3 regions of the Cedecea selenatireducens genome follow, and region 3 is predicted to be linked to each of the others. Evidence: predicted binding sites of a transcription regulator. Region 3 holds the regulator's gene; each other region holds the start of a gene.
The links. Region 3 encodes PurR, which represses purine synthesis genes. Its sites were predicted from a motif close to CANGCAAACGTTTGCNTG; they were not measured.
Positions count from the first base shown of each region.

Region 1 (6,472 bases), on a different contig from region 3:
CTGCAGAGCGATTTCGCAGTCTGGTTTCGCAAGAAGGTGAAGGCATTTCCCGTTGTCCAGCAGCGGCTGACGGACTATTTGCACAGCGCGAATGCTGACGTCTGGCTGATTACAGGCTCGCCTCAGCCGTTGGTTGAGAAGGTCTATTTTGATACGCCGTGGCTGCCGGAGGTGAAGGTGATTGCCACGCAGATTGCACGAGGCTATGGAGGGTGGATTGTTACCCTTCGCTGCCTCGGCCATGAAAAAGTGGTTCAGCTGGAGCAGCACATAGGAGCCCCGCTGCGGCTTTACAGCGGCTACAGCGACAGCCATCAGGACAATCCGCTGCTGTATTTCTGCGAGCATCGCTGGCGCGTCACGCCGCAGGGAGAGTTGCAGCAGCTCGAGTAGGGCGTTTTGAATCCGTTAAGCGGTGTGTATAATGCGCCGCCCACTTATGCCGCGGAGAGCGTTGTGTCAGAGACAGAATTTACCCATGAACACTGGATGCGTCATGCCCTGACCCTCGCTCAGCGGGCGTGGGATGAAGGTGAAGTGCCCGTCGGCGCGGTGCTGGTGCATAACAACCAGGTCATTGGTGAAGGCTGGAATCGCCCTATAGGCCGTCACGACCCTACGGCCCATGCTGAAATTATGGCGCTTCGCCAGGGCGGACTGGTGCTGCAAAACTATCGTCTGCTGGATACCACGCTCTACGTCACGCTTGAACCTTGCGTCATGTGCGCAGGGGCGATGGTGCACAGCCGCATTGGCCGCTTAGTGTTTGGCGCGCGTGACGCCAAAACGGGCGCAATTGGTTCGCTGATGGACGTACTCGGCCATCCCGGGATGAACCATCAGGTGCAGGTCAGTGAAGGGGTGCTCGCGTCAGAGTGCTCAGCCATGCTGAGCGATTTTTTTCGCGCTCGTCGTCTTGAGAAAAAGGCCCTAAAGGAAAAGGCCCATAGGTCGGATTAGCCAGCTCTATCGGGGCGACCGCAGGGTAAGCCTCGGCAAATTTGTCCACCTGAGCCGTTTTTTTCTCTTTCTCCTGTAAATACCCTTCCAGACTAAGCTGATACTTGCGGATGTTTTCCACATACGCGTAAGCCTCGTGTCCACGAGCATATCCATAGGTTGTTTTGCTGTAATAAGGCTTAAGGCTAAGCAGCGGCAGGCGTGTCTTCACATCGGCCCAGCTGTCCGGGTTGCCTTTCTGTTTTGCCGTCAGCTGACGAGCATCGAGCATATGGGCATAGCCCATGTTGTAGGCCGCCAGCGCGAACCAGATGCGTTCGTATTCCGGGACTGAGCTCGGCACTTTGCTCATCATATCTTTCAGATAACGGCTGCCGCCGCTGATGCTTTGCTCTGCATCCAGCCTGTCGACGACCCCAAGACTCTGTGCTGTATTTTTCGTCAACATCATCATCCCGCGCACGCCGGTTGGCGAAGTAGCGTGGGTATCCCAGTGGGATTCCTGATAGGAGATTGCGGCCAGCAGCGGCCAGTCGATTTCGTCGGCGTATTTTTCAAACAGCGGCTGAAGGTCCGGCAGAACTGCATCCACCGCATTCAGGAAGGTTCGGGTATCGACGTAATCAAAATCACCGATATGGCCGAGATATTTTTCCTCAAGCCTTGCCAGTGTGCCGTTGCTGCTAATCTGATTGTAGAAATCGAGCAGGGCGGCGCTCATGCTGTCGTCGCCGTCACGCGCCGAAAACCAGGTAACAGGCTGTTCATCGGTCACGTCCAGAGCGACGGCCAGCTGAGGATGTACGCGCTGGAAAATACTGATGGCGATACTATCAGAGATAGTAAAGGCGATATTACCGTCCACCACCTGCTGCAGAAGCTGATTACTGGTCTGTTTGGCGTCAATGCTCCAACTAAGATCGGGATACTGGCTTTCCTTTAGCTTTTGCAGATCGCTCACCACAGCCTGGCCGGAAGAGAGCACCAGCTGCGAAGGTTTGACGCCGCCAAGTGACTTCGGACGTGGGCTGCCCACGCGGTAAACCATTTGCTGCGAAACCGAGTAATAGGTTGGCCCTGCCTGGTAATCGCTGCTGCGGCGCGAGTTATACACCAGCCCGGCGGCAAGCAGGTCGGCTTTGTCATTGTCCAGGTCGTCGAACAACGCGTTGATGTTTGGCCGTACCACGACTTTGAGCTTCACGCCCAGGTAATCTGCAAACTCGCTGGCGAGCTCATAATCAAGTCCGGTCGCCTTGCCGTTAATCATCGTCCAGGTGAGCGGCGATGAAATGGTACTGACGCGCAGAACCCCCCGCGCTTTTATCGCGGCGATACGGTTTTCGGCCTGATTGAAACCTGGAATGGAGGGCCATAATGCCACTGCCAGCAACAAGGTGACGATACCGATAAGCAGATAATTAATCTTTATTCTTTTCAAATAGATAACATTCTGCAGCAGGATAAGCCTTAGCCAACAATAAACATGATTTGTCTGAACCCCGTGAGTGAATGAGGCGCATTTTGCGTAAGAAAACGCCAGTAAGCAACTTTTAAGAATATATCGTTTACTTTTCGTGCAATAAAAACTTCTGCTGTTATTTCTACGCAAACGGTTTCGTCACGGCGGAGGATTCTCTATAATGACGCCCGTTTTCCCCCCTTCGCCCTGAAGACGAGAGATCTTTAATGATGGAAATTCTGCGTGGTTCGCCTGCTCTTTCGGCATTTCGTATTAACAAACTCCTGGCCCGTTTTAACGATGCTAACCTCCCGGTAAGCGACATTTATGCCGAGTATGTTCATTTTGCCGACCTCGAAGCTCCGCTGAACGCTGATGAGCTTGCTCGCCTGCAGCGGCTGTTGAAGTATGGTCCAACTCTCGCAGAACATGCGCCTGAAGGAACCTTGCTGCTGGTCACCCCGCGCCCTGGCACCATCTCCCCCTGGTCTTCTAAAGCCACCGACATTGCCCACAACTGCGATCTGCCACAGATTAAGCGCCTTGAGCGCGGCGTGGCCTGGTACGTTACCGGCAGCACGCTGACCGCCGAACAGCTGCAGGACGTTGCCGCGCTGCTGCACGACCGCATGATGGAGAGCGTGTTTACCTCTCTGAACGATGCGCAGCAGCTGTTTACCCGGCAGCAGCCCGCTCCGGTGCAGAGCGTTGACCTGCTCGGCAAAGGGCGTAACGCGCTGGTGGAGGCGAATATCCGTCTGGGCCTGGCGCTGGCGGAAGACGAAATCGACTACCTGCAGGATGCGTTCAGCAAGCTTGGCCGCAACCCGAACGACATCGAACTGTACATGTTTGCTCAGGCGAACTCCGAACACTGTCGCCATAAAATCTTTAACGCCGACTGGATTATCGACGGGCAGAAGCAGCCGAAGTCCCTGTTCAAGATGATCAAAAATACCTTCGAGAAAACGCCGGATTACGTGCTGTCTGCCTATAAAGACAACGCGGCGGTCATGGAAGGTTCAGCCGTGGGGCGCTTCTTCGCCGATCGTGAGGCGGGGCGCTACGACTTCCATCAGGAAGAGGCGCATATCCTGATGAAGGTTGAAACCCACAACCACCCGACCGCTATCTCCCCGTGGCCGGGTGCAGCAACGGGTTCCGGCGGTGAAATCCGTGACGAAGGCGCTACCGGGCGCGGTGCCAAGCCAAAAGCTGGCCTGGTCGGTTTCTCCGTTTCCAACCTGCGTATTCCAGGCTTTGAACAGCCGTGGGAACAGGATTTTGGTAAGCCAGACCGCATCGTTACCGCGCTGGATATCATGACCGAAGGCCCACTGGGCGGGGCGGCATTCAACAACGAATTTGGCCGTCCGGCGCTGACCGGCTACTTCCGTACCTACGAAGAGCAGGTTAACAGCCACAACGGCGTAGAGCTGCGCGGCTACCACAAACCTATCATGCTCGCCGGCGGCATCGGTAACATCCGGGCCGACCATGTGCAGAAGGGCGAAATCACCCCTGGCGCTAAGCTGATTGTGCTGGGTGGCCCGGCGATGAACATCGGCCTCGGCGGCGGTGCAGCGTCGTCTATGGCATCCGGCCAGTCCGATGCCGATTTAGATTTTGCTTCCGTTCAGCGTGATAACCCGGAAATGGAACGCCGCTGTCAGGAAGTGATCGACCGCTGCTGGCAGATGGGCGAAGACAACCCGATTCTGTTTATCCACGACGTTGGCGCGGGTGGCCTGTCTAACGCCATGCCTGAGCTGGTCAGCGATGGTGGCCGCGGCGGCCGCTTTGAACTGCGCGACATTCTTAACGACGAGCCGGGCATGAGCCCGCTTGAAGTCTGGTGTAACGAATCCCAGGAGCGCTACGTGCTGGCCGTTGCGCCAGAGCAGCTGCCGCTGTTTGACGAACTTTGCCGCCGCGAGCGCGCGCCGTATGCGGTGATTGGGGAAGCCACCACCGAACAGCACCTGACGCTCAACGACAGCCACTTTGATAATCAGCCTATTGATATGCCGCTGGACGTGCTGCTCGGCAAAACGCCGAAGATGGAGCGTAACGTCGAGACGCTGAAAGCCAAAGGTGAAGTCTTCAACAGCAGCGAGATCTCCATTGCCGATGCGGTGAAACGCGTTCTGCATCTGCCGACGGTGGCTGAAAAAACCTTCCTCGTGACCATCGGCGACCGTACGGTAACCGGTATGGTGTCCCGCGATCAGATGGTTGGCCCGTGGCAGATCCCGGTCGCAAACTGCGCGGTCACCACCGCCAGCCTGGATAGCTACTACGGCGAAGCGATGTCTATCGGCGAACGTGCGCCAGTTGCGCTGCTGGACTTTGCGGCTTCCGGTCGCCTGGCCGTAGGCGAAGCATTAACCAACATCGCGGCAACCCAAATCGGTTCCCTGAAGCGCATCAAACTGTCTGCAAACTGGATGGCCGCAGCCGGTCACCCTGGTGAAGACGCTGGTCTGTATGAAGCGGTTAAGGCCGTTGGCGAAGAGCTTTGTCCGGCGCTGGGGATAACCATCCCGGTTGGCAAAGACTCCATGTCGATGAAAACCCGCTGGCAGGAAGGTAACGAGCAGCGCGAGATGACTTCTCCGCTGTCGCTGGTGATTACCGCGTTTGCCCGCGTGGAAGACGTGCGTGGCACCGTGACTCCGCAGCTTGGCACCGAAGATAACGCCCTGCTGCTGATCGATTTAGGCAAAGGCCACAACGCGCTGGGCGCCACCGCGCTGTCTCAGGTTTACCGCCAGTTGGGTGACAAGCCAGCGGACGTGCGCAGCGTTGAGCAGCTTAAAGGCTTCTGGGACGCGATGCAGGCGCTGGTTGCAGATCGCAAACTGCTGGCCTGGCACGACCGCTCCGACGGCGGCCTGCTGGTCACCCTGGCGGAAATGGCCTTTACCGGCCACTGCGGCGTGGATGTTGACATCGCAGGCCTCGGCAGCGATCGCCTGGCCGCATTGTTTAACGAAGAGCTGGGTGGCGTTATCCAGGTTCGTGCCGAAGATCGTGAGGGCGTGGAGGCGCTGTTGGCCGAACACGGCCTGGCGGATTGCGTGCATTATCTCGGTAAGGCCGTTGAAGGTGACCGGTTCACCATCAGCGCTGACGGTCATGCGGTGTTCAGCGAAAGTCGTACCACGCTGCGTATGTGGTGGGCAGAAACCACCTGGCAGATGCAGCGCCTGCGTGATAACCCGGCCTGTGCCGACGAAGAGCACAACGCGAAGGCTAACGACAACGATCCTGGCCTTAACGTGAAGCTGAACTTTGATATCAAAGAAGATATTGCCGCGCCGTTCATCGCAACCGGCGCGCGCCCTAAAGTGGCTATCCTGCGCGAGCAGGGCGTTAACTCCCACGTTGAGATGGCTGCCGCCTTCCACCGTGCTGGCTTTGACGCCATTGACGTTCACATGAGTGACCTGCTGGCGGGCCGCACCGGTCTGGAAAGTTTCCACACGCTGGTGGCCTGCGGCGGCTTCTCTTACGGCGACGTGCTGGGTGCAGGGGAAGGCTGGGCGAAGTCCATCCTGTTCAACGCTCGCGTGCGCGATGAGTTTGAAACCTTCTTCCATCGCCCGGAAACGCTGGCGCTTGGCGTCTGTAACGGCTGTCAGATGATGTCCAACCTGCGTGAACTGATTCCAGGCAGTGATTTGTGGCCGCGCTTTGTGCGTAACCAGTCCGATCGCTTTGAAGCGCGCTTCAGCCTGGTTGAAGTGACTTCAAGCCCATCGCTGCTGCTGCAGGGCATGGCTGGTTCGCATATGCCTATCGCGGTTTCTCACGGTGAAGGTCGCGTGGAAGTCCGTGATGCCGCTCATCTCGCCGCGCTTGAGAGCAAAGGGCTGGTGGCGCTGCGCTTCGTGGATAACTTCGCGAACGTGACGGAAACCTATCCGGCTAACCCGAACGGTTCACCGAACGGGATAACGGCAGTGAGTAACGAAAGCGGCCGTGTGACAATCATGATGCCGCACCCTGAGCGTGTGTTCCGCACCGTGAGCAACTCCTGGCACCCGG
Region 1 is NZ_JBHIKW010000002.1:501,865-508,336, reverse strand. Features, by position in the region: gene yfhb (phosphatidylglycerophosphatase C) at 1-393, shown strand, start outside; gene tadA (tRNA adenosine(34) deaminase TadA) at 490-960, shown strand; gene mltF (membrane-bound lytic murein transglycosylase MltF) at 851-2,401, opposite strand; gene purL (phosphoribosylformylglycinamidine synthase) at 2,650-6,472, shown strand, end outside.
Region 1: purL (phosphoribosylformylglycinamidine synthase) is a predicted target of PurR. The motif match lies at 2,566-2,583, and genes of this name have one in related genera.

Region 2 (6,472 bases), on a different contig from region 3:
ATAAAGATGACACCGCACCGCTGGATGCCGAGTGTGATTGCTATACGTGTCGCAATTATTCACGTGCTTACTTGCATCATCTTGACCGTTGCAACGAAATACTGGGCGCGCGTCTCAATACCATTCATAACCTGCGCTATTACCAGCGTTTAATGGCTGGTTTACGCAAGGCCATTGAAGAGGGTAAATTAGAGCACTTCGTGACGGATTTTTACGAGCGGACAGGTAAGCCGGTTCCACCTTTGAACGTTGATTAATTAAATAATGAGGGAATTTTAATGAGCTTTTTCATTTCTGATGCTGTCGCTTCTGCGGGTGCTGCTCCAGGACAGAGTCAATGGACTTTGATTCCAATGTTGGTGGTCTTCGGCCTGATTTTCTATTTTATGATCCTGCGTCCGCAGCAAAAGCGTACCAAAGAGCATAAGAAACTGATGGACTCTATCGCTAAAGGCGATGAAGTGCTGACCAACGGTGGCCTGGTTGGCCGCGTGACCAAAGTAGCTGAAACAGGCTATGTTGTTATCGCGCTGAACGACACTACCGAAGTGGTTATTAAGCGTGATTTCGTAGCTGCCGTTCTGCCGAAAGGCACCATGAAGGCGCTGTAATTTTCGTTTTCCCTAAGGGAACTAAATGTGTTAAACCGTTATCCTTTGTGGAAGTACATCATGCTGATCGTCGTGCTTGCGATTGGTCTGCTGTATGCGCTTCCCAACCTGTATGGTGAGGATCCGGCCGTTCAATTAACTGGCGTGCGCGGTGCCGCCGCCAGTGAACAAACGCTGATCCAGGTCGAAAACACCTTAAAACAAGAAAAAATTACCGCTAAGTCTGTGGCGCTGGAAGAGGGCGCTATTCTCGCTCGCTTCGACTCGACTGATACCCAGCTCCGCGCGCGTGAAGCGCTGATGAGCGTGCTGGGCGACAACTATGTCGTGGCGCTTAACCTTGCTCCCGCTACCCCACGCTGGATGTCGACTATCGGCGCAAATCCGATGAAACTCGGCCTTGACCTGCGCGGTGGCGTTCACTTCCTGATGGAAGTGGATATGGACACAGCGCTTGGCAAACTCCAGGAACAAAATATCGATGGCCTGCGCAGCGATCTGCGTGATAAGGGCATTGCCTACACTAACGTGCGCAAAGCGGACAATTACGGCGTAGACATTGTCTTCCGTGACGCTGGCTCGCGCGACTCAGCAAGAGATTATCTCTCTACTCGTCACCGTGACCTGGTGTTCTCGAACCAGGGAAGCAACACGCTGCGTGCCGTGATGAGCGATGCTCGCCTGAGCGAAGCGCGTGAATATGCGGTACAGCAGAACATCAATATCCTGCGTAACCGTGTTAACCAGCTTGGCGTAGCCGAACCGCTGGTTCAGCGTCAGGGTGCTGACCGTATCGTGGTTGAGCTGCCTGGTATTCAGGACACCGCTCGCGCAAAAGAAATCCTGGGTGCGACCGCTACGCTGGAATTCCGTCTGGTTAACACCAATGTGGATGCAAGTGCTGCAGCCTCTGGCCGCGTGCCGGGTGACTCCGAAGTGAAGCCGACTCGCGAAGGCCAGCCGGTTGTGCTGTACAAGCGCGTGATTCTGACCGGTGACCACATCACTGACTCCACCTCCAGCATGGATGAATACAACCAGCCACAGGTAAACATTTCCCTGGACAGCGCTGGCGGTAACATCATGTCTAACTTCACCAAAGACAACATCGGCAAGCCGATGGCGACCCTCTTTGTGGAGTACAAGGACAGCGGTAAGAAAGACGCCAATGGCCGTTCTGTACTGATGAAAGAAGAAGAAGTTATCAACGTGGCGAACATTCAGTCTCGCCTGGGTAACAGCTTCCGCATCACTGGTATCAGCAACCCGAATGAAGCTCGTCAGCTGTCTCTGCTGCTGCGTGCCGGGGCGCTGATCGCGCCAATTCAGATTGTTGAAGAGCGTACTATCGGTCCAACGCTGGGTCTGGAAAACATCAAGCAAGGCCTGGAAGCGTGTCTGGCAGGTCTGGTGGTGTCTATCATCTTCATGCTGTTCTTCTATAAGAAGTTTGGCCTGATCGCGACCACGGCGCTGCTGGCTAACCTGGTGCTGATTGTCGGGATTATGTCTCTGTTGCCGGGCGCAACGTTGACCATGCCGGGTATCGCGGGGATCGTCTTAACCCTTGCGGTTGCGGTGGACGCCAACGTCCTGATCAACGAGCGTATCAAAGAAGAGATCAGCAACGGGCGTACGGTCCAGCAGGCGATTGATGAAGGCTACAAAGGCGCGTTCAGCTCCATTTTCGACGCCAACATCACCACGCTTATCAAAGTTATCATCCTGTATGCCGTAGGCACCGGGGCAATCAAAGGCTTTGCTATCACCACCGGTATTGGTGTCGCAACCTCGATGTTTACCGCAATTGTCGGGACTCGTGCCATTGTGAACCTGTTGTACGGCGGCAAACGCATCAACAAGCTGTCTATCTGAGGAGTGCGTTGTGGCACAGGAATATACTGTTGAACAATTGAACCACGGCCGTAAAGTCCACGACTTTATGCGCTGGGATTACTGGGCCTTTAGCATCTCCGGTATCCTGCTGATCCTTTCCGTCGTGATTATCGGCGTGAAAGGCTTCAACTGGGGTCTGGATTTTACGGGCGGAACGGTAATCGAAATCGGGCTGGAAAAACCGGCCGATCTTGATGCGATGCGTGCTTCCCTGCAGAAAGCGGGCTTTGAAGAGCCGCTGGTGCAGAACTTTGGCAGCAGTCGCGACATCATGGTGCGCATGCCGCCTGCCAAAGGTGAAACCGGCGGCCAGGTGCTGGGTAGCAAGGTTGTGAGCGTGATTAACGAAGCAACCAACCAGAATGCCGCGGTGAAACGTATTGAGTTTGTTGGCCCGAGCGTCGGTGCCGATTTGGCTCAAAACGGTGCGATGGCGCTGCTGGTAGCGCTGATTTCCATCCTGGTTTACGTCGGCTTCCGCTTTGAGTGGCGCCTGGCAGCCGGTGTGGTTATCTCGCTTGTGCACGACGTGATTATCACGATGGGCGTGCTGTCGCTGTTCCACATCGAGATTGACCTGACTATCGTTGCGTCACTGATGTCGGTTATCGGTTACTCGCTGAACGACAGCATCGTGGTCTCGGACCGTATTCGTGAAAACTTCCGCAAAATTCGTCGCGGGACGCCTTACGAAATCTTTAACGTCTCCCTGACCCAGACGCTGCACCGTACCTTGATCACTTCAGGCACCACCTTAGTGGTTATCCTGATGCTGTATCTGTTCGGTGGGGCGCTGCTGAAAGGCTTCTCCCTGACGATGCTTATCGGCGTGAGCGTCGGTACGGCTTCTTCTATCTACGTCGCCTCTGCGCTGGCGTTGAAGCTGGGCATGAAGCGCGAGCACATGCTGCAGCAGAAGGTAGAGAAAGAAGGGGCGGATCAGCCGTCCATTCTGCCGTAATAGCGTTTAGAGTCTGATAAAACCGCAGCCTTCGTGCTGCGGTTTTTTTTCGTCCGGTGTTTTTCTCCTGACAGTATGCTGTCAGGAGGGGGTCAGTAGACTCGTGGTTACTGACAACACAGGAGAAAAACAATGAGCGCAATCATCAACTGGTTTGAGATACCCGTTTATATTCATCCGCTTGGGCTGTCATTCTGGGGAGAGGTCTGGCTGCTGGTTGCCTGGGGCGTGTTTATCAGGAGCGCCACGATCGTTCTCTTCAGGCCTTTATTGCTCTTCAGAAGGCCAAAGGTTACCTGCCTGGAAAATAAAAAACCGGCCAGAAGGCCGGTTTTTTGGTCTGCTGTGACGGTTAGAAGTTGTAACCGACAACGAAGTAGCCGCCCCAGCCGGTTGCGCGAACGGTTTCAGTCATCCAGTTTAACTGGGTGCCGTCGTTCCACTGGCCGCCGTTATGGAAGTAACGGGCAACGATTGAGTAATGCAAGTGATCGTAGTTCAGCGACAGGATGTGGCTGGAAGCGATGGAGTTGCTGGTACGCTGCTTCAGACCGTTAGTGCCGTAGTCGCTGTCTTTGCCCAGATCTGAACCCCAGTCAAAGTTGGTGAAACCGATATAGCTCAGGTTACCGCCCCACAGGGAAGTAATCGGCACGAAGTATTTCACCTTGAAGCGGTAGCCATCCCACTCGTTTTCGTTGGTCGCTTTATAGTTCTGCCACTGATACTTGGCATACACGTTCAGGGACAAACTCATTGGCAGGCCGGTATCGATGTCGGTACCCAGACCCATGTACCAGGTGCTTTGGCGACCCGTCGCGTTACGGCCCATGTCGTAAATGTAGTTGTTGGCGAAGTACCACTCTTTGAACGGACCAAAGCTCAGATCGGTGCCGGTCAGCTTATCAATGGAGAAGCGAGGTTCGATTTCCATAAACAGTGGGGAACCGTGGTTCCAGATGCCTTTCGCCTGGGTGTTACCGCCGAAGAAGACTGGCGCATCCATATAGCCGTAGAAATCGAACCAGTCTTTTTTGGCGAAAGCTTCGTATTCCAGGTAGGTATCGTTGCGCAGCTGCGGCCCGAAACGGGTGTGGTAGCTGCCCACAACGTTAACGCTCTGGTGCCACCAGTCGGAGAGGTATTCGCTGTTTTTTGCTTCTTCTGCGCTGGCAGAGAAAGAGCTGGAAAGCGCCAGAACGGTGCCGGCTGCCAGAATAATTTTTTTCATATTTTTAGCCACTGTTTACGTAATTTTGGTGCGATGCGGATGTGAGATGTCATCCATGGCCGCCGGTCTCAGGGGAAGGACCTTTGCAGCGCGTCTATTATAGAAATCCCTGCTCACAAAAAGATGTTCTATTTCACATTCTTCTCATATGCGTAATCGATTGCGTTCACGTTTGCGCACATTAAAAACGGCGTGATTGTACCTGCTTCGTCAAATTACGCAAACGTATGCCGGGTTGTTACATCTAAGTGTGATGCGGATCACTATAAAGGCGGGGGGATAATAGGGGATTTGCTTCACATATTGTGCGAGGCGTGTGAAAGAGTGTGACGAACTCCCTCGCCAGGCAAGGGAGTGGAGGGCTACCGGGCTGGCGCTGGCTGTGCGGCAGAAACCGGCTGAATATCGTGAATGCGTACAAAACCTAACTGCTCAGGCGTAATTCCGGACAGGCGCAGCGGAATCGACACATCGCTGGGTGCAAGAATGCTGGCCGGGGCGTCTATTTGCTGAGTCTGTACGTTCACTTCCTGGAAGCTGTCCGTGGTGCCCTGGATCTGGCCCCATTCTACTTTTCCGCTAAAGGCCGGTAACGGATCGTTAGATTCACCCTGGATCAGCAGCGTGGCGCGGGTGCCGTTAGCTTCTGCCGAGATATTGGTCAGCGACATTTTCAGGTTACCAATCTGGCTGTTCAGGCGAGCCGCCGTGTTTGAACCAGGCAGCAGATAAACGCCGCTGGTGGACTTCGCGTTCAGGGCGTTTTGCTGGGTAAGCTTCACCGTTTGCTGGCTGAGTTTCGTCATCTCCTGATTTAGCGAGCCAATCTGGCTGCGCATCTGACGCACTTCGGTTTGCTGGGCGCAGGCGGTGAGGCTCATCAGGCTTGAAACCAGGATAATTCTTAAGTAAGTCTTTGTCATGGTTGGTTTTTCCTTGTTTTCGTTCGCTGATTTAAGCGTAGTTCCCCGCGCTTGAAAAGTCATATTTAACGCCGTCGGGGCCGGTGCTGTCTTTGTACTCCCGCGACTTCGCGGTAAACTGTTGTTCATCTTTATAATCCCAGCAGGAAACGCTATGCATTGCCCATTCTGTTTCGCCGTGGACACCAAAGTTATTGACTCTCGCCTGGTGGGTGAAGGTTCCTCCGTACGCCGTCGGCGCCAGTGCCTGGTTTGTCACGAACGCTTCACGACTTTTGAGGTTGCGGAGCTGGTGATGCCAAGAGTTGTGAAGAGCAATGAGGTGCGCGAGCCGTTTAACGAAGATAAGCTGCGCAGCGGCATCCTGAAAGCGCTGGAAAAGCGCCCGGTTAACTCTGACGACGTGGAAATGGCGATCAGCCATATTAAGTCGCACCTTCGAGCAACCGGAGAACGTGAAGTCCCGAGTAAACTCATCGGCAACCTGGTGATGGAGCAGCTCAAAAAGCTGGATAAAGTCGCCTATATTCGCTTCGCTTCGGTCTACCGTAGCTTTGAAGATATCAAAGAGTTTGGTGAAGAAATCGCCCGTTTACAGGATTAATGCCGATGTCCCTTGATGAACAGTTTATGGCTCGTGCGCTGGAGCTGGCGAAGCGCGGACGTTTTACCACGGCACCGAACCCGAATGTCGGCTGCGTGATTGTCAAAGACGGCGAAATTGTCGGGGAAGGTTTTCATTTGCGCGCCGGTGAACCTCACGCGGAAGTACACGCTTTGCGTATGGCTGGCGAGCAGGCGCGAGGCGCGACGGCCTATGTAACGCTCGAACCTTGTAGCCACCATGGCC
Region 2 is NZ_JBHIKW010000012.1:8,893-15,364, reverse strand. Features, by position in the region: gene tgt (tRNA guanosine(34) transglycosylase Tgt) at 1-257, shown strand, start outside; gene yajC (preprotein translocase subunit YajC) at 279-611, shown strand; gene secD (protein translocase subunit SecD) at 639-2,486, shown strand; gene secF (protein translocase subunit SecF) at 2,497-3,468, shown strand; gene ACE38U_RS17715 (nucleoside-specific channel-forming protein Tsx) at 3,821-4,699, opposite strand; gene ACE38U_RS17710 (SadB/YajI family lipoprotein) at 5,062-5,622, opposite strand; gene ACE38U_RS17705 (hypothetical protein) at 5,654-5,782, opposite strand; gene nrdR (transcriptional regulator NrdR) at 5,777-6,226, shown strand; gene ribD (bifunctional diaminohydroxyphosphoribosylaminopyrimidine deaminase/5-amino-6-(5-phosphoribosylamino)uracil reductase RibD) at 6,232-6,472, shown strand, end outside.
Region 2: ACE38U_RS17715 (nucleoside-specific channel-forming protein Tsx) is a predicted target of PurR. The motif match lies at 4,916-4,933, and genes of this name have one in related genera.

Region 3 (6,472 bases):
ATAGCCTGTCATTGTAGCCAGTTGCACCCCGGCCAGAAAACACCATTTTTAGCAGGGTTTTTCTGAACTGCCGGGGCATGCAAACATGCTTTAAGAATAACACTTTTACGGTGCTCGAAAATGAGCAATTTGCCTCATCCGCGATCAATAAAACAGCCGATAACGCCCGGTAATGATTAATTTTCTAGCTATAGCTTCCACTTTTGACCGTTAAATAGTATTTGCCTATTAACATTATCGGCTTTTATGCATTAGAATCGTCGGGTTTCGCAAAAATCATACGCAGGCATGATGGTTAGCATCTTGCCTTCATTTATCAGGGGATTGACGAGTGGCGCGGATAAATAAAATCTCTATCACGCTATGTGCTCTGCTATTTGCTTTGCCCTATACACCTTTGACGCAGGCGTCCGAGCACGTCCGCCACCCTGTTGCACAGAAAAGCCACACGGCGAAAACAACTTCCGGTAAAAGCAACAAGGGCAAAGAGAAAACAAAGGCAAAACAAAAAAGCAGCACAGCCTCCACAAAGAAGTCCGGTAAAAAAGACGCATCACCGGTAAAAGCCAAAGTTGCAAAACGCAGCGCCTCAGGCAAAAGCACCACCCTCGCTAAAACCAGCAGCAAAAAAACCTCTAAGAAAATAGCCGTACAGCCAGCCGCAGCCACCCTTGCCTACACTGAAAAATGCACCCATCGTAAAGGGCATAAAAAGCAGTGCGTGAAGGTGAAGTCTGAAAAGAATCTGACCATCGCTCAGGCGCATAAGGTCAGAGTGCAGAAAGCGCAAAAAACGGCCATGAACAAGCTGATGGGGCAAATTGGCAAACCATACCGCTGGGGTGGCACTTCTCCCCGCACGGGCTTCGACTGCAGCGGGCTAATTTATTACGCTTATAAAGATTTGGTGAACATCCGTATTCCACGCACCGCCAACGAAATGTATCACCTGCGTGATGCCTCTTCCGTTGACCGCGGCGAACTGGAAAGCGGCGACCTGGTCTTCTTCCGTACTCAGGGCCGCGGCACGGCTGACCACGTTGGCGTTTACGTCGGCAACGGTAAATTTATTCAGTCTCCTCGCAGCGGCCGCGATATCCAAATTACTTCTTTGAGCGAAGATTACTGGCAGCGCCATTATGTGGGTGCCCGCCGGGTCATGACGCCAAAAACCATTCGTTAATCTTATCCGCTCCCTTTCGGGGCAATCAGACTGATTAAAACGTTAACAGCCCGACAACGGGCTGTTTCATTTCGCTTTTTCGCACTCCCGTAATTTGTTAACCTTATATCCACACAAAATGTAGTTATATTGTGAAGCAAAATAACAAGGAGTGAAGCAATGTCGTTCGAACTACCCGCCCTGCCCTATGCCAAAGATGCGCTGGCCCCGCATATCTCAGCCGAAACCCTCGAGTACCATTACGGCAAGCATCATCAGACCTACGTCACTAACCTGAACAACCTCGTCAAAGGCAGCCCGTTTGAAGGGAAATCGCTGGAAGAGATCGTGCAAGAGTCTGACGGCGGTATTTTCAATAATGCCGCTCAGGTCTGGAACCATACGTTCTACTGGCACTGCCTGGCACCAAACGCCGGGGGAGAACCTGGCGGAGAAGTGTTGGCCGCCATCAATAACGCGTTTGGCAGCGTGGAAGCATTTAAAAAACAGTTCACCGAAGCGGCCATCAAAAACTTCGGCTCCGGCTGGACCTGGCTTGTGAAGAACAGCGACGGCAGCCTGGCTATCGTCTCGACTTCTAACGCAGGAACTCCGCTCACAACCGGGGCAAAACCGCTGTTGACAGTGGACGTCTGGGAACACGCTTACTACATCGACTACCGCAACGCGCGCCCGGTTTATCTGGACCACTTCTGGGCGCTGGTTAACTGGAACTTTGTTGCGCAAAACCTGGCAGGCTGATTTTCAGTGATGTTTGACCTGTATTAAGGGCCGCTTTTTGCGGCCCTTATTAAATCAGTGCAGTACGGCGGTTAACGCCCCGGCAACAATCAGACTCAGTACGATAACCGTAGTCACTACGGAAAACTTCAGATCGGTACTCATCGTAAGCTCCTTTTATTTCCCTACAAAGCGTAAGTGGGATGATTTTCCCACAATTAACGATAAAAATCCTGCTGGTTTTGCACAGATATCGGTTTTCCCTCTTCCACTTTGCCCCGGGATAAGCCAAAATCCTTCGCTAATTTACCGCGTATCGCCCGGCAACGCCCTCCTCCCGCTGTATGTCGCATCCCCGACAGGCCTGCAACCAACGTGTTGCCCCAGGAGTTAGCGAAGGCAAACGTTTAACACATGAGTTATCAGGAGTTTACGATATGGTCTGGAGTGACATCTAATGGCAACCATTAAGGACGTAGCGAAGCGCGCAAACGTTTCCACTACCACTGTGTCACATGTCATTAACAAGACCCGTTTTGTGGCGGAAGAGACGCGCAACGCCGTCTGGGCAGCTATCAAAGAGCTGCACTATTCGCCGAGCGCCGTGGCGCGCAGCCTGAAGGTCAACCACACCAAATCGATTGGCCTGCTCGCTACCTCCAGCGAAGCGCCCTATTTTGCTGAAATTATCGAGTCGGTTGAGAACAGCTGCTTCGCCAAAGGCTACACCCTGATCCTCGGCAACGCGCACAACAACTTTGAGAAGCAGCAAGCCTACCTGTCGATGATGGCGCAAAAACGCGTCGATGGCCTGCTGGTCATGTGCTCCGAATATCCACAGACCCTGCTCTCTACGCTGGAAGAGTACCGTCATATTCCTATGGTGGTGATGGACTGGGGCGAAGCCCGCGCCGATTTTACCGACTCCGTGGTCGATAACGCCTTCCACGGCGGTTATCTCGCAGGCCGTTACCTGATTGAGCGCGGACACCGCGACATCGGTGCGATCCCGGGCCAGCTGGAGCGTAACACCGGCGGTGGTCGTCACGCTGGCTTCCTGAAAGCGCTTGAAGAAGCCAATATCAAAGTGCCGGAAAATTGGGTGGTTCAGGGCGACTTCGAGCCGGAATCTGGCTATCGCGCCATGCAGCAGCTGCTTAATCAACCGCATCGTCCTACTGCGGTCTTCTGCGGCGGCGATATTATGGCAATGGGTGCGATTTGCGCAGCGGATGAGATGGGGCTGCGCGTGCCGCAGGATATCTCGATTATCGGCTACGATAACGTGCGCAACGCCCGCTATTTCTCTCCGGCGCTGACCACAATCCATCAGCCAAAAGAACGCCTCGGTGAAACGGCCTTTAACATGCTGCTCGACCGCATTATCAACAAACGGGAAGAGTCGCAGACCATAGAAGTCCATCCGCGCCTCATCGAACGCCGCTCGGTGGCCGACGGCCCGTTCCGCGATTACCGCCGCTAAGCCTCTTCAGGAGCCCGGGATTCGTTCCCCGGCTCCTGGAGCCATTCCTGATTCATCGTCTCACTGTCCCCTAAATAGTCCAGCAGCCAGCTCAACGCAGGCGAGGCGTCATCCTGCCGCCACGTCAGGCAACAGGCCGCATCCGGGAACGGGTTCTCCAGCCTCAACTCTTTCCAGTCGCCACGTTCGAGCCACGGTTTCGCAATGTGCGTGGGCACCATGCCAATGCATAATCCTGCCGTCAGGCAATCGGCGCCCGACGCCCAGTCCGGCACCACCACGCGGCGCTGGTTGTCCAGAAGCCAGGTAATGCGCTTGGGCAACGAGCGGGACGTGTCCTCCAGCACCAGCGACGGCCAGGGCCGAATTTCATCATCAAGGATGATCTCCTCGTGTTGCGCAAGCGGATGGTCTGCCGCCACCACGCAGCGCCAGCTCAGTGCGCCCATGTCCCGAAACGCGTAGCGCCCTCCGACGGGGATCGCCTGCGTTGCGCCTATCGCCGCCTCAACGCGCCCGTCCGCCAGCGCATCCCACACGCCGTTGAAAACCTCCTGAAACACCCTCAGCTCGATGTCCGGGAAATGGCGATAAAAATCGAGCACCAGTTGGCGAGTACGCTCCGGCTTCACGATATTATCTACCGCGATGGAGAGATGCCCGCGCCAGCCGTTGGCTATCTGCTGGCACTGCTGGCGCGTTGCCATCATTTTTTTGATAACAGAACGCCCTTCTTTAAGAAAGAAAGCCCCAGCGGCGGTCAGCTCAACGTCCCGATGACGTCGTTCAAACAGCGGTACGGCCAGCCACTCTTCAAGTTGGCGCACGGTATAGCTGATGGCAGAAGGCACACGATGCAACTCCTGCGCTGCCCCGCTGAAACTGCCGTTGCGCGCTACGGCATCCACGACTTCGAGAGAATATTCAGACCACATGTTTTTTGCCTGCAAAAAATTTGAATGCAACGCGCAAATATTAGCGTTTCACAAGCGGTTTTGCACTCCGTAGACTCCTGCCCCGTTAACCTGCTATCAAAATCAAGAGTGAAATATGCAACCATCAAAGGGATTTCTTATCTGGCTGGCTGGCCTGAGCGTACTCGGCTTTCTCGCCACAGACATGTACCTGCCCGCCTTTGCGGCCATTCAGCAAGACCTGGGGACTAACGCCTCGGCGGTGAGCGCCAGCCTGAGCCTGTTCCTGGCGGGCTTTGCCTTTGCCCAGCTTGTCTGGGGGCCGCTTTCCGATCGTTTCGGGCGTAAACCCGTGCTGCTGATTGGCCTGGCGATGTTTGCCGTCGGCTGCATCGGGATGCTTTGGGTGCGGGATGCAACGTCGCTTCTGGTCCTGCGTTTTATCCAGGCCGTGGGCGTTTGTTCCGCCGCGGTCAGCTGGCAGGCGCTGGTAACCGACTATTACCCGGCCAACCGTGCAGGCCGTATCTTTGCCACGATTATGCCGCTGGTAGGGCTTTCTCCGGCGCTGGCACCGCTGCTGGGAAGCTGGCTGCTGAACCATTTTGAATGGCAGGCCATTTTTGCCGTACTGTTTGCCATCGCTTTGCTGCTGATGATCCCTACGCTACGCCTCAAGCCTCGTACTCAGCACCACGAGCAAACCGCAGACAACAAGGTCAGCTTCTTCTCTTTATTACGCTCTCGTATTTACGGCGGTAACGTGCTGATTTACGCCGCCTGCTCCGCCAGCTTCTTCGCCTGGCTGACCGGCTCGCCGTTTATCCTGAATGAGATGGGCTACGGCCCGGCAGCGATTGGCCTGAGCTATATGCCGCAGACGGTCGCTTTCCTGGTGGGCGGCTATGGCTGCCGCAGCGCGCTGCAAAAATGGAACGGCAAGCAACTGCTGCCGTGGCTGCTAGCGCTTTATGCCCTGAGCGTTGTGGCGACGTGGGGCGTGGCGGTCAGCGGCTATGCTGACCTGACGCTGTTGCTGATCCCGTTCTGCATCATGGCTGCGGCAAACGGTGCCATCTACCCGATCGTTGTCGCCTCTGCGCTGCTGCCGTTCCCGCAGGCAACCGGGAAAGCAGCAGCGCTGCAAAACACCCTTCAGCTTGGGCTTTGCTTCCTCGCAAGCCTGATGGTTTCCTGGCTGGTGACGACCCCGCTTATCACCACCACCAGCGTGATGCTGGCGACTATCCTGCTTGCCGCGCTGGGGTATGCCCTGCAGAAAACGGCCGGTCGTGAGGCTGAAAGCGAGACTCGCCGTGAGTTTTCTAACGCACAGTAACAGCAGCGATAATGTGAATATTGTGTGATTAGCTTGCTAACAATATTCCGTTGAACCCTCAATAAAACGGGCTTATAGTAATGGCGGTTCTGCTATAAGCCTTATCAATTTTATTTTTGCGGAAGCCGGAGCGCTTCCGTTTTTCCATGGATGGCCTTTCAGTAAGGGAGAATCCTTCCTTTCTCTGTTCTACGTCGGATATCAGGCACGCGGATTTTTCCGTGAGAGTTCTCACAAGCCGTGAATAGCGTCTACGCTGTTTTAAGGTTCTGATCACAACAAGGTGATGGAGAAGCTATGAGTTCATCGTGTATAGAAGAAGTGAGCGTACGAGATAACGAATGGTATCGTATCGCAAATGAAATGCTGAGTCGGGCAGGTATTACGCTCAACGGCTCAAACCCTTTCGATATTCAGGTTAAAAACCCGGATTTTTTTAAACGCGTTCTGCAGGAAGGTTCCCTCGGCCTTGGCGAAAGCTATATGGACGGCTGGTGGGAATGCGAACGGCTGGATATCTTTTTCACCAAAGTCCTGCGCGCCGGGCTGGAAAATCAACTGCCCCATCATTTCAAAGATACCCTGCGTATCGCGGCGGCAAGGCTGGTTAACCTGCAGTCGAAGAAACGCGCCTGGATAGTCGGCAAAGAACATTACGATCTCGGCAACGACCTGTTCAACCGAATGCTCGACAAGCACATGCAGTATTCCTGCGGCTACTGGAAAGAAGCTACCAATCTCAGCGAAGCGCAGGACGCCAAGCTCAAAATGATCTGCGAAAAACTTCAGCTTAAACCCGGCATGAAGCTGCTGGACATCGGCTGCGGTTGGGG
Region 3 is NZ_JBHIKW010000011.1:125,716-132,187, reverse strand. Features, by position in the region: gene ACE38U_RS17610 (C40 family peptidase) at 332-1,183, shown strand; gene sodB (superoxide dismutase [Fe]) at 1,343-1,924, shown strand; gene cydH (cytochrome bd-I oxidase subunit CydH) at 1,979-2,068, opposite strand; gene purR (HTH-type transcriptional repressor PurR) at 2,361-3,386, shown strand; gene punR (DNA-binding transcriptional activator PunR) at 3,383-4,321, opposite strand; gene punC (purine nucleoside transporter PunC) at 4,437-5,639, shown strand; gene cfa (cyclopropane fatty acyl phospholipid synthase) at 5,937-6,472, shown strand, end outside.